3 regions of the Undibacterium sp. GW821-FHT11B02 genome follow, and region 3 is predicted to be linked to each of the others. Evidence: predicted binding sites of a transcription regulator. Region 3 holds the regulator's gene; each other region holds the start of a gene.
What was found. Region 3 encodes FliA, which starts transcription of late flagellar genes. Its sites were predicted from a motif close to CTAAAGTTTNNNNNNNNNNNGCCGNTA; they were not measured.
Positions count from the first base shown of each region.

Region 1: a site for FliA is predicted at 1,817-1,843, ahead of AC1RVX_RS17510 (tandem-95 repeat protein). Genes of this name have one in related genera too.
Region 2: a site for FliA is predicted at 2,091-2,117, ahead of fliD (flagellar filament capping protein FliD). Genes of this name have one in related genera too.

Region 1 is NZ_JBXASD010000007.1:362,633-366,691, forward strand. It holds gene AC1RVX_RS17505 (hypothetical protein) at 1-1,350, shown strand, start outside; gene AC1RVX_RS17510 (tandem-95 repeat protein) at 1,993-4,059, shown strand, end outside.
Region 2 is NZ_JBXASD010000007.1:283,562-287,620, reverse strand. It holds gene AC1RVX_RS17060 (flagellin N-terminal helical domain-containing protein) at 72-1,559, shown strand; gene AC1RVX_RS17055 (flagellar protein FlaG) at 1,659-2,039, shown strand; gene fliD (flagellar filament capping protein FliD) at 2,153-4,059, shown strand, end outside.
Region 3 is NZ_JBXASD010000007.1:18,261-22,319, forward strand. It holds gene flhA (flagellar biosynthesis protein FlhA) at 1-38, shown strand, start outside; gene flhF (flagellar biosynthesis GTPase FlhF) at 35-1,369, shown strand; gene AC1RVX_RS15820 (MinD/ParA family ATP-binding protein) at 1,362-2,204, shown strand; gene AC1RVX_RS15825 (RNA polymerase sigma factor FliA) at 2,209-2,940, shown strand; gene AC1RVX_RS15830 (flagellar motor protein) at 2,922-3,656, shown strand; gene motD (flagellar motor protein MotD) at 3,696-4,059, shown strand, end outside.

The DNA of each region.
Region 1 (4,059 bases), 340 kb from region 3:
ACGCTAGACGATATTGCGCGCCATGACACGACAGAGCATGACGTCAAGCCGCTGGCGAACTGGGTAGCTTATGCCGATTACCGGCAGCAGATGGAAGCCGCCACCGACCCGCAGACCATACAGGAGCTGGAAGCGGCTTTTACGCAGACGCACAAGACCGAGTTCAAAGCTTCGACCCTCGCCGACGCCTGGAAAACGCCGTATCGCATGCGCCTGGACAGCATGGGCCGTATTTTGCTAGGTAAGACCAGCAAGACCCTGACGGCATTGCTGAAATCCGCTGCCCGCACCGGACAGCCATCGTCCAACCGGCCCGAACGTCGCGCATTTGCGCAGGCACAGATTAATGCTGGCTTGCGCGCAGACGTCAAAGCCAGCCTGCGCGATTGGATCTCATTCGAACTGGCGCAATCCAGCATCAAGAATGTGCTAGCCGAGGAGGACGGTCCTGCTGCGCAGGCCGGGTTGCAATCGGCTGCCCGGGCTCTTGCGGCGATCAGGAATGTCGATGCACAGACGCTGTTCACCGGCGATGGCCGTGGTCAGGTAGAAGCGACCGAATTGGCGAAAAGATTGACCGCCGGCGAGGTTGAACGTTACACCCTAACCAATGCAGGTTCCGCGACATTGGGGGGCGTCGCCAATATTTCCGGTGCTGCGGCAAGCCTGGGCTTGAACATCAAGAATGAAATCAAGCTAAGCCACGGTGTCCATGTTCCTAAAATATTCAACGATCAGAACGACGCGCGTGCGTTTTTACAGGGAGCGGCTCCGGTTACGGCGCCATACAACTCAGCCGAACGCGCCCGGTTCCAGAAGACCAGCATGGCGAAGTTGTTGGGAACGCTGGCACGGCATGGCGATCCGGTTTCTCTGAGGCTGGACATTGCCGAGGTAGATCCTTCAGCGATGGATATGAGCGATCCGAGGATTGATGTCGCGCTCGACAAATTGGTCGATGACCTCGAAAGGCTCGCGGACTTGCCAGACGACATCAAGCTTTCGATTGGCGGGAAGAGTATCGCAACCGGCAAGTTGAGCGGCACATCGAACTATTTCGACTGGCGCTACAAGCAGGCGTCAGCCAGCACCAAGGCCAGGTTTCAGATGCGGCGCACCGGGATAATTGCAAATAATATGCATGTATCCGTCACGTCCCCGATCAGCCAGCTATTGGCCCAGATTCCGCTATCCATGACCCGGCAGGCGGCCAATCGCGGCCAAGAGATGAGCCATGACGTGCGCGACCGTCTCACCGATCTCACCAGGCAATCATCGCCTGCCGGTACGGTAGACAGGAGCGATACGTTGGCAGATCCAGCCACCCCGGCAATTCGAACAGCAGGTTAAATGGAAACCTTGCATCATGATCCAGGCTGAAAGGCCCGATTGTAAGAGCAAGCATAACCAAAAAGACAAGAAGGAACCACACTTTGGCGTTCAAAGCCAAGGTAGTGTTGGCGGCGCACAAGAGCGACACAAGCATGGCGGAACTGGTTCAGTAATTTGAAGTTCACGCGAACCAGGTAACCGAATGCAGACGGCAATTCCTTGATCTTGGCAGACGATGTCTTTGACGGACGAGCGCAACACAGGGGGAGGGGTGCTAGTTATTGATGAGGTGCAGCAAATAGCTGATACCAAGAATGCCTACGGCATAGCCATGGTTAATCAAGTCTTAAAAAATCCACGCTGTCAATGCGGTTCGAATAGTTTCCATTAAAAAATATTTTTGTTAAATCCCTCTAAGAAATTGCTGTTTTACCATTCATTTTTCAAATAAATATAGTTATTTAAAAATATTTGGAAAAAATCGCTAAACATTTTCTGAATTCCGTGGATACCTTGCACAGATAAGAAATAGTGCAGTTAGTCCGTTGCGTATTTGCCAATTTAAATTCCATTTGGTAATGACAGCGGGTTGATATTTACGAACAGCAAAGGGTTAGCAAAATGGTCGGAATAGTAAATGGTCAAGGTTTGGGCGCAAATTTGAATGCATTGAATTTGCTGGGGCAAAAGAACCAGTTGAGTCAGTCCCAGATTGGACGAAATGGACAACGTGTTTACGTCAACGGCAAGAATGGCAATTTAGTTGTTCAAAATCAGGACCTCCAATTATTCGACCATGGCCTCGACCTCGGTGTTTTGCGTACCTACAATAGCAACGGCCAATTTACAGACGACAATGGCGATAACTGGCTGACAGGTTTTTATGCAAAGCGCCTGGATGTCATAGGTCAGATTGGCGTTGCTGGCAGCAGTGTTGTCAAGACCGATGCTGACGGCTCGCAAGTCACCTTCCATTGGGACGATGCACAGCAAAAATATACCGGACAAAAGGATGGCGAAGTTAACAGCACCCTGACCATCGATGGTGGCCAACTGGTCTGGAGTCAGGGCGATGGTAGCTTGTCCGAATCCTACGACATCACCAGCGGACGCCTGTTGGCTACCATCGATCAGCTCGGCTATCGCGTCAGCTACGAATACAATGCCAACGGCTTACTCTCCAAGGCAACGGCAGACAATGGCGTAGCAACCAGTTATCAATATGACGGCAACAACCTCAGCGCAGTGGTCACCGATTATCAGGATCAGACCGGGCAATGGCTGGACCAAAGCACCGTGCATTACGTCTACGACACCCAGAACCGGCTGTCCACAGTCACTCTGACCATCGCACCAGGCGTGCAGGGTGGTACCGACAGCGTTTACAGCACCCGCTATACCTATGACGGCGATAGCAAGCGCCTGGCCAGCATCGCCCAGGACGATGGGTCGCAACTCAGCTTCACCTATGAACAAATTGCAGGCGACTACCGCGTCACGCAAATTGAAGATGCCCAGCATGGCATCACCCGTTTTGCCTATGACTTCGGAAACGGCATAACGACCATTGATGATCCTTTGCATCACAGCACCGTGCTGACCTATGGACCAGACGGTAAACTGATCGCCATCGACCAGCCACTGTCTGATCTGTCCGTAGCCCACACCGACCTGCATTACGACGCAAACGGCAATCTACTCAGTGTTGCCGGCGAAAACGGTCATGTAAATGAAATGACCTACGATGAGCAAGGCAACCAAACTTCCAGCCGCGATGCCAATGGCAACACCGTAAGCCGCGCTTACGACAGTTTTGGACAACTGCGCAGTGAAACCATTTACCTGACCGCGGATACCGATGGATCAGGCCCGGCATTGCCTGCTGATGGCAGCACCACACGTTACTACTACGCACCCGCGCCATCTGGCCGCGGTGAACTGCTCCGGTTTATTGTCAGTGCAGAAGGACGTATCACCGAATACCGCTACAACGCCCAGGGCCAGCGCATTACCGCATTGGCCTATACCGGCCAGTCGCTGGATGCCGTCAGCCTTACCGGCAATGAAACTGCCGATGCCATCAACACCATGGTACAAAACCTGGTCCATGGCAAAGATGGCCAGGCGCAAAGCCGGACCGATATTTTGCGCACAGATATGAGCTACGACGCCCATGGTCAACTGACCAGCGTCATTCGTTTTGCCAAAGTTCAGGTAAATTCCACATTTGATGGTGTAGCAGATGGACAGGCAGAAACCCGCTACGTCTACGACCAGACGGGTCATCTTCTTTCCAAACTGGATGTGGCGACTGCCGTACAAACCACCTATGCCTATGATGGTCTGGGCCGCGTCCTGAGTGTCACGGAAGGCAATCAGGCCACTGCGGTCAATCAATATGACGACCTCGCAAAACGCGTCACACTGACCGATGCAGCAGGCGTCAAGACTGTCAATGTTTACGACAACCTTGGCCACCTCGTCACATCAGCAACCGACGGCGCAGCGACCGTTGCCAGCTATAACTATGATGCAGCAGGACAGGTTACCTCCTATCAAGACCAAAGTGGCGCAAAAGCCTGGAAGTTTTACGATGATGCAGGGCATAACATTGCCACCATCGACAGTGCTGGCAAACTGACTGAATTCAGCTACAACAAAGCGGGCGACCTGACCAGGACACATCTGTACGCCACCGCACTGGATGTGACGACCCTCACAGGACCA
Region 2 (4,059 bases), 270 kb from region 3:
ATAGTCAGCACGAAAGACCAAAGTTTCAGGCTACTACGCCAATTTGAATAACTTAGGTAAGGAGAATCACCATGGCTGTCATTAATACCAATATTGCTTCGCTGAATGCGCAACGCAATTTGAGCAATTCCCAATCTACACTGGCCACATCACTCCAGCGCTTGTCTTCCGGCTTACGTATTAACAGTGCTAAAGATGATGCTGCTGGTCTGGCCATTTCCGAACGTCTGACTTCTCAAATCGGCGGCTTGAATCAAGCTGCACGTAATGCAAACGACGGTATCTCCTTAGCCCAAACTGCTGAAGGTGCCTTGCAACAAATCGGCTCCAACTTGCAACGTATTCGTGACTTGGCAGTTCAATCAGCCAACGGCAGTAACAGCGTTTCTGATCGTGCTGCTCTGAATAACGAAGCAAATCAGCTGATTTCTGAAATCAACCGCGTTGCCAGCAACACCAACTTCAACGGCGTGAATCTGCTGGATGGTAGCTTTAATGCACAAACCTTCCAGGTTGGCGCTAATGGCACTGCAAACGACCAAATCAGTATCGCCTCCATCTCCAGCGCAAAATCAAGTGCATTGGGTGTGGGTTCCTCCTCCTCGTATGCAACAACTGTTGCTGGTGCCGGTGCAGTGACTACTACAGCCCTGGCTGCTGGTGACTTGTCCATCAATGGCTTCCAGGTTGGCGCTTCTGCAGCTGACGGTGTATCGTTCTCCAACTCAACTGGTAGCGGCATTGCCAAAGCAGCAGCAATCAATGCAATCAGTGGTAGCACAGGTGTAACAGCGACTGTAGGCTCGACAACAGTTGCAGGTACAGCCAGCACATCTGCAACAGCGATTGCTTCCGGCGACATTACCATTAACGGCGTGAATCTGGGTGCCTTGAATGCTTCTACTTCTGGCGCACAACGTGGTGCTCAGGTAGCTGCTGCTGTCAATGCCATCAGTACACAAACAGGTGTTACGGCTACATTCAACACAGCAACTGGTGCCGTTGCACTGGCTGCCGCTGATGGCCGCAACATCACCATTACAGCAAGCACCAACGCTGCTGCAGCTGCTGCCAACACAGGTATCACAGTATCGGCAACTGGCGCAACTGACGTCAGCACCTCGACATTGTCCCTGACTTCTACCAGTTCTGCCGGTATTACTCTGGCAAACGGCACTGGTACTGGTTTGACTGCAGCTAACCTGACTGGTGGTTTCACTTCTGCAACAGTCACTGTCGGTGCAGGTCTGTCGTCCTTGAACCTTGGCACTGCTGCGGGGGCCACCTCGGCGTTGACGACGATTGATGCGGCACTGCAGTCAATCAATAGCTCACGTGCTTCTTTGGGCGCTTATCAAAACCGCTTCTCTTCAGCAATACAAAGCTTGCAAACAGGATCTGAAAATCTGACTGCTTCCCGCAGCCGTATTCAAGATGCTGACTTTGCATCAGAAACTGCTGCATTGACTCGTGGCCAAGTGTTGCAACAAGCTGGTACTGCAATTCTGGCTCAGGCTAACGCGTTGCCAAATGGTGTATTGGCTCTGTTACGCGGCTAATCAAAATAAGCTTATGATATAGAGGTTAAAATCTAAAGCTGAATGCATACCCCTCTGGTCACCAATGACCAGGGGGTATTTTTCTTGAAGGAAGAGATCATGGATATCCAGTCGATAGGGAGCACATCTCAATCGGGACAAGTGGTCACCAATCGCCCCGCTCCCGAAACAAGCGCCACTGCTGCCAGCGCACCTGCAGCACCAACCCAAACAATAGATGCAGTTAAGGCAAGTAATGCAGCGACATCTGCCGAAGATATTGACAAAGTATCAAAGGCCATTAGCGAAATTAACAAAACTATCAAGTCCTTGTCTGGCGATTTGGAGTTTAGCCTTGAAGAACACAGTAATAAAGTTATAGTTAAGGTAGTAGACCAACAAACCAAAGAAGTAATACGTCAAATCCCCTCTGAAGAGGCACTGGAGATTTCAAAGTCCCTGGACAAGCTCCAAGGGTTGCTAATCAAGCAACAAGCGTAAATAAATTTATTGCCGTACACCTAAATTTTAAATTGACAGGTAAATTCCCCTCTAAAGTCTAGTTTGCCAATGCCGATAATTTAGTACAGTGTGGTCTGAAAAGGGGAAACCAAGTGGGCATACAATCAACAGGCATTGGGTCAAATCTTGACGTCAATGGCATTATTAGCAAACTCATGCAGGTTGAGAGCCAGCCCCTGACCTTGCTCGCCACCAAAGAAGCCAGTTTCCAGGCAAAATTATCTGCTTATGGTGCCCTCAATGGCGCATTAAGCTCATATCAATCCAGTGTGGTTGGATTGGGAAATTTGGGCACCTTCCAGGCATTGACAGCCAATTCAAGTGATTCAACCATTTTGTCTGCAACAACGACAAGCGTATCAGTTGCAGGAAGTTACAATATCAATGTCAGTAAACTGGCACAAGCACAGACCATTTCCAGCGCAGGCCAGGCAAGTACCACTGCAAGCATAGGTTCAGGCACAAGTACGACGATAAGCTTTAGTTTTGGTACGATTACAGGTGGGTCCTCCAGCAATGGTGTGTATACCGGGTCAACATTTCAGCAAGATGCCTCACAAGCTACCGGGACAGTTACTATAGATGGTGCAAACAATTCCCTGCAAGGTATTCGGGATGCGATTAATGCAGCCAACGTAGGTGTTAATGCCAGTATTGTTGGTGATGGTAGTGCAACCCCCTATCATCTTGTTCTGACATCCAGTAAAACTGGTGCGGCCTCCAGCTTGAAGATCAGCGCCACTGGCGACGCAGCGATTCAAAGTTTGGTTAATTATGACCCATCAGGCACACAGAACCTGACAGAAACAACGACAGCGCAGAATGCAGCTCTTACAGTCAACGGTATTGCCATATCAAGTGCATCGAACGCAGTATCCGGCGCAATACAGGGCACGACGTTAAACCTGAGCAAAATTGGCACCGCATCGCTATCACTTGCTGCCAATACCAGTGGCATACAGTCTGCCATCAATGGCTTTGTCAAAGGCTATAACGATTTGCAAAGCACGTTGCAAAACCTGACCAGCTACAATTCAACCACAAAACAAGGCGGCATTCTGTTAGGTGACTCAACCGCTCGCAACGTGCAAAATCAGATTCAATCCACGTTGAGCGCGGGTGTAAATGGACTGGGTGGCAACATCACCTCGTTGTCCAGCATTGGTATCACCTTCCAGAAAGACGGCACGCTGGCGATAGACTCCACCAAATTACAAACGGCTCTGACCAATAACTATAGCGACATCAGCGGTCTGTTTGCCTCTGTAGGCAAGGCAACTGATAGTTTGATTGGATATAGCAGTTCTACCACTGCTACAAAACAAGGCGCATATGCGCTGACAGTGTCGCAACTCGCAACACAAGGCGGACTCACTGGCAATGTGAACCTCAATGCAGGCAGCACAACCATTGCAGCAAATACAGCGATCAATGTAACGCTGGATGGCCAATCGTCTTCAGTAGCACTCGCAGCAGGGACATATAGCGCCAGCAGCCTTGCCACTCTGATCCAAACATCCATCAATGGTAATGCAACATTCAAGGGTAATGGCACATCAGTGGTGGCGACCATCAATGGCAGTGGATTCCTGCAATTGCAGTCCACAAGCTATGGCAGTACGTCCAATGTATCCATCGCTGACAATACAGGAACTGGTGCAGCAACATTCACCGGCACAGCATTAACAGGCACTGCCGGGGTCAACGTTGCAGGCCAACTCAATGGGGTTACCGCGCAAGGATCCGGACAATTCCTGACAGGCACCACCGGCACGCCTGCAGAAGGCTTGAAAATTCAAGTGAATGGTGGCTCTTTGGGGGCTCGTGGAACCGTCAATTTTTCACGAGGCTATGCTACTCAGTTGTCGAATTTATTGACAACCATTGTTGGTACATCTGGCTCAATTGCAGGAGCAACCAATGGGGTAACCAGCAGCATTACAGATATTGGCAAGCAACGTACAGCATTGAACAGCCAGCTTGCAGATACTGAAGCGCG
Region 3 (4,059 bases):
CAATTAAAGTCACCAGCCTGGTCGGAGGTCAATCATGAACGTCAGAAAATTTACCGCGAATACTTCTCGCGAAGCTTTGCGCATGTTGCGGGATGCCCTGGGCGCTGACGCGGTAATTTTGTCTAACCGCAATGTCGGTGGCAAGGTCGAGATTTTGGCCATGGCTGATGAGGCTATCAGTGCCATTACGCCATCGTCCGGCGATGATACGCCAGCGTTATCAGCGTCAGCAGCGTCAATGGCATCCGCAACATCACTGGCGCCGCCAATACCCGATGCACCGCGTTTTGCGCCACGTTATCAGGCCGAAGCACCGGCAGTTATTCATCGTCCGCTGAAACCGGCTGTTGCCATGGATGCCGATATTGAGGCGGCTGTCAGCGCGGGTGAGTTGAATAACGTGATGTCGGAAATTCGTTCCATGCGCAGCATGCTGGAGTCGCAACTGGCAGAAATATCCTGGACCCAAACCCAGAAGCGGCATCCGCAGAAGGCAGATATTCTGCGTGAAATGCTGGCAACTGGTTTCAGTGCGGGCTTGTCGCGTTATCTGGTTGAAAAATTGCCGGAAGCGGGTAAGGTCGAAAATGGTCTGGACTGGATCAAGAATACGTTGGTACGTAATCTGTCCACCATCGACAATGAAAACGAAATGCTGGAAAAAGGTGGCGTCTATGCCTTGGTAGGCCCGACTGGCGTTGGCAAGACCACCACTACGGCCAAACTGGCAGCGCGTTGTGTGATGCGCCATGGTCCTTCCAAGCTGGCCCTGATCACCACCGACGGCTATCGTATTGGTGGTTTCGAGCAATTGCGCATTTACGGCAAGATACTTGGCGTCATGGTGCATGCCGTCAAGGATGAGGCGGATTTGCGCATTGCCTTGTCCGAACTCAAAAACAAACATACCGTATTGATCGATACTGTTGGTGTCAGTCAGCGCGATAAAATGGTGACAGAACAGGTTGCCATGTTGTCTGGAACAGACACTCCGGTAAAGCGTTTGCTGTGTCTGAATGCCACTTCGACTGGTGAAACACTGAGCGAAGTAGTGCGTGCTTATCAGGGCAATGGCCTGGCAGGTTGTATTTTGACTAAGCTTGACGAGGCTGCCACCATAGGCGGGGCTTTGGATATTGCGATACGCCAGAAACTGATGGTGTATTACGTGGCCAGCGGTCAGCGGGTGCCAGAAGACCTGCACATCGCCAACAAGCTGTATCTGATTGATCGCGCTTTTAAACTGAAACGTGAGACTGCAGCTTTCCGTTTCCTGGATGAAGAATTGCCTTTGCTGATGGCTGGCACCATGGGGGCAGGGAATGCGGCACGTGCTGCAGGCATGTCGCAGGAGGTGTCCCTTGGCTAGTTTTGATCAGGCAGAAGGTTTGCGTCGCATGCTGGCTGGCCCCAAACCCAGGGTGTTTACTTTTTTGTCGGCTTTGAAAGAAGATGAAAAAAGTGGCATGTTGGTCAACCTTGGTGTGTCACTGGCAAGACAGGGTAATGAAGTGTTGATGATCGATGCGCGGGCCTCGGACAATAGCGTGGGGGCCTGGCTGAATGCAAGCAATGATCGTACCTTGTTGGATGTAGCGAGACAACAGCGTACAATGAAGGATGCAATCAAATTGGTAGCCGCAGGTTTGTCGGTGACGATGTTGACCAGGCAGGCATCAATAGCTTCAGGCTTGCCGCCAGAAAGTGCGCGGCAATTGACTGAAGTGTTTGATGTCGTGGCAAATCAGGCTGACCTGGTGATGGTCGATGGCGACATTAATGCGAATGACGCATTTCCGCTGGCATCGCTGGATGACAGTGAATTGGTGATACAGGTTTCTGCTGATCCGCATATGATCAAGGCCGCATATGGCTTGATCAAACGGGTCAGTAACAGGGTAGGACGGCGCGGTTATGGAATTTTAGTATCCGGCGCATCAGAAAAAGAGGCGAGATTGATTTACACAAATATGGCGCAGGCTGCCAGCCGTTATCTGGCGGTGCCTTTGCACTATGTCGGCCATGTGCCGGAAGATGAACATGTAAGAAAGGCTGCGCATTTGGGTCGCTCCGTGATTGACGCTTTTCCCAAGGCGCGTGCTTCGCTGGCTTTTTCGAAACTGGCGGAACAATTGGCAATGACTGCGCGTTCGACATTATGTTTAGAGGGAGTCCCTGAGCTGGGTGTCGGTCTCGGAATATAATCACATGTACACCGCTAGCGGAAAGTCAGATAAAAACTTCCTCCTTAGGGAGCATGCCCCACTGGTCAAGCGACTTGCTTACCAGTTGAAGGCGCGTCTGCCTCCCAGTGTGGAGGTGGATGATCTTGTGCAGGCTGGCATGATCGGTTTGCTGGATGCCGTCAACCGCTATGAAGACACGCATGGTGCCCAGTTTGAAACCTATGCCGTGCAGCGCATACGTGGGGCCATGCTGGATGAGTTGCGCAGCAGTGACTGGTTGCCGCGTGGCGTGCGCCAGAACATGCGCAAAATAGAAAATGCCATGAACACCCTGCAGCAAAAGCTGGGCAGGCCACCGCTGGAAACCGAGGTTGCCAAATCGCTCAAGCTGTCGCTGGAAGAATACCAGGACATGCTGACCGACAGTGGTGGCCATCAACTGGTGTATTACGAAGACTTTCATGACGCCGACACGAAAGAACATTTTCTCGATCATTATTGTTCTGACTTGTCAGGCGACCCCTTGCAGGATTTGCTCAATGATGACTTCCGTGATGCTGTAATCGGGGCGATTGACAGTTTGCCCGAGCGTGAAAAATTGCTGATGGGCTTGTATTATGAGCAAGAATTAAACTTGAAGGAAATCGGGGCCGTGATGGGGGTGTCCGAGTCACGGGTGTCACAATTGCATAGTCAGGCGGTAGCCAGGCTCAGGGCGTACTTAAGGGAGAAGGCGTGGACTGGGCTAGCATAGTCGGACTTTTACTGATTGTTGTCGGCATCCTTTCTGGTCAGTTGCTGGAGGGGGGGCGTCTTTCTTCACTGGTACAGCCAGCTGCTTTTGTGATCGTTGTAGTGGGAACTATTGGGGCGGTCCTGATGCAAAGCCGCATCAAGACCTTTGCCCACGGCGTGCGCATGTTGCGCTGGGTCGTGTCAGAGCCACCAGACAATAGCAAAAAGAATGTCGAAGAAGCGCTGGTCTGGAGCGTCGTCGCCAGAAGGGAAGGTTTTCTCAGCCTCGAACGCTATATGAATGCGTCGACTGATCCCTTCGTTGGCAAGGGCTTGCGCCTGGTGATTGACGGCATAGACCCGATAAGGCTCAAGGATATCCTGGACGTTGATATTTCGTTATATGAGATGGAGCAACGTCAGGCTGCCAAAATTTGGGAAGCTGCAGGTGGTTATTCCCCCACCATCGGTATTTTGGGTGCGGTGCTGGGTTTGATACACGTGATGGAAAACCTCACTGACCCATCCAAGTTGGGTGGCGGTATTGCTGTGGCCTTTGTGGCAACGATATATGGGGTGGGCATGGCCAACCTGCTGTTCTTGCCAGTCAGTCACAAACTAAAAGAAATCATTAACAGGGAAGTCACCCGGCGGGAAATGTTATCTGACATTTTTTACAGCATTGCTCTGGGGGATAGTCCGCGTGTGGTGGAAGAACGATTGACTAACCATTAAAATTGATGGCTTGCCCGCCGTGATGCACTAAAGACACTTATGGCCAGAAGAAAATTCCACGAAGAGCCCGATAACCATGATCGCTGGCTGGTTTCTTACGCCGATTTTATTACCCTGTTGTTTGCTTTCTTTGTGGTGATGTATGCGATTTCCTCCCTCAATGAAGGTAAATACCGGGTGCTGTCGAATTCACTGACGGGTGCTTTTGGCAAGGTCATGGTCAACCCCAGGGCGGTAGATGTGCCGAATGAGCCGATCGTCAAGCTTGACCCTTTGCCTTTGGTAAAAAACAACCGCACGAATGAAGCCTTGCGCAAGGAAAAGGCGCAGATGACGACCATGGCCAAGGATATCCTGACAGTGCTGGAACCCCTGGTGCGGGAAGGCAAGGTCAGGGTCAGTC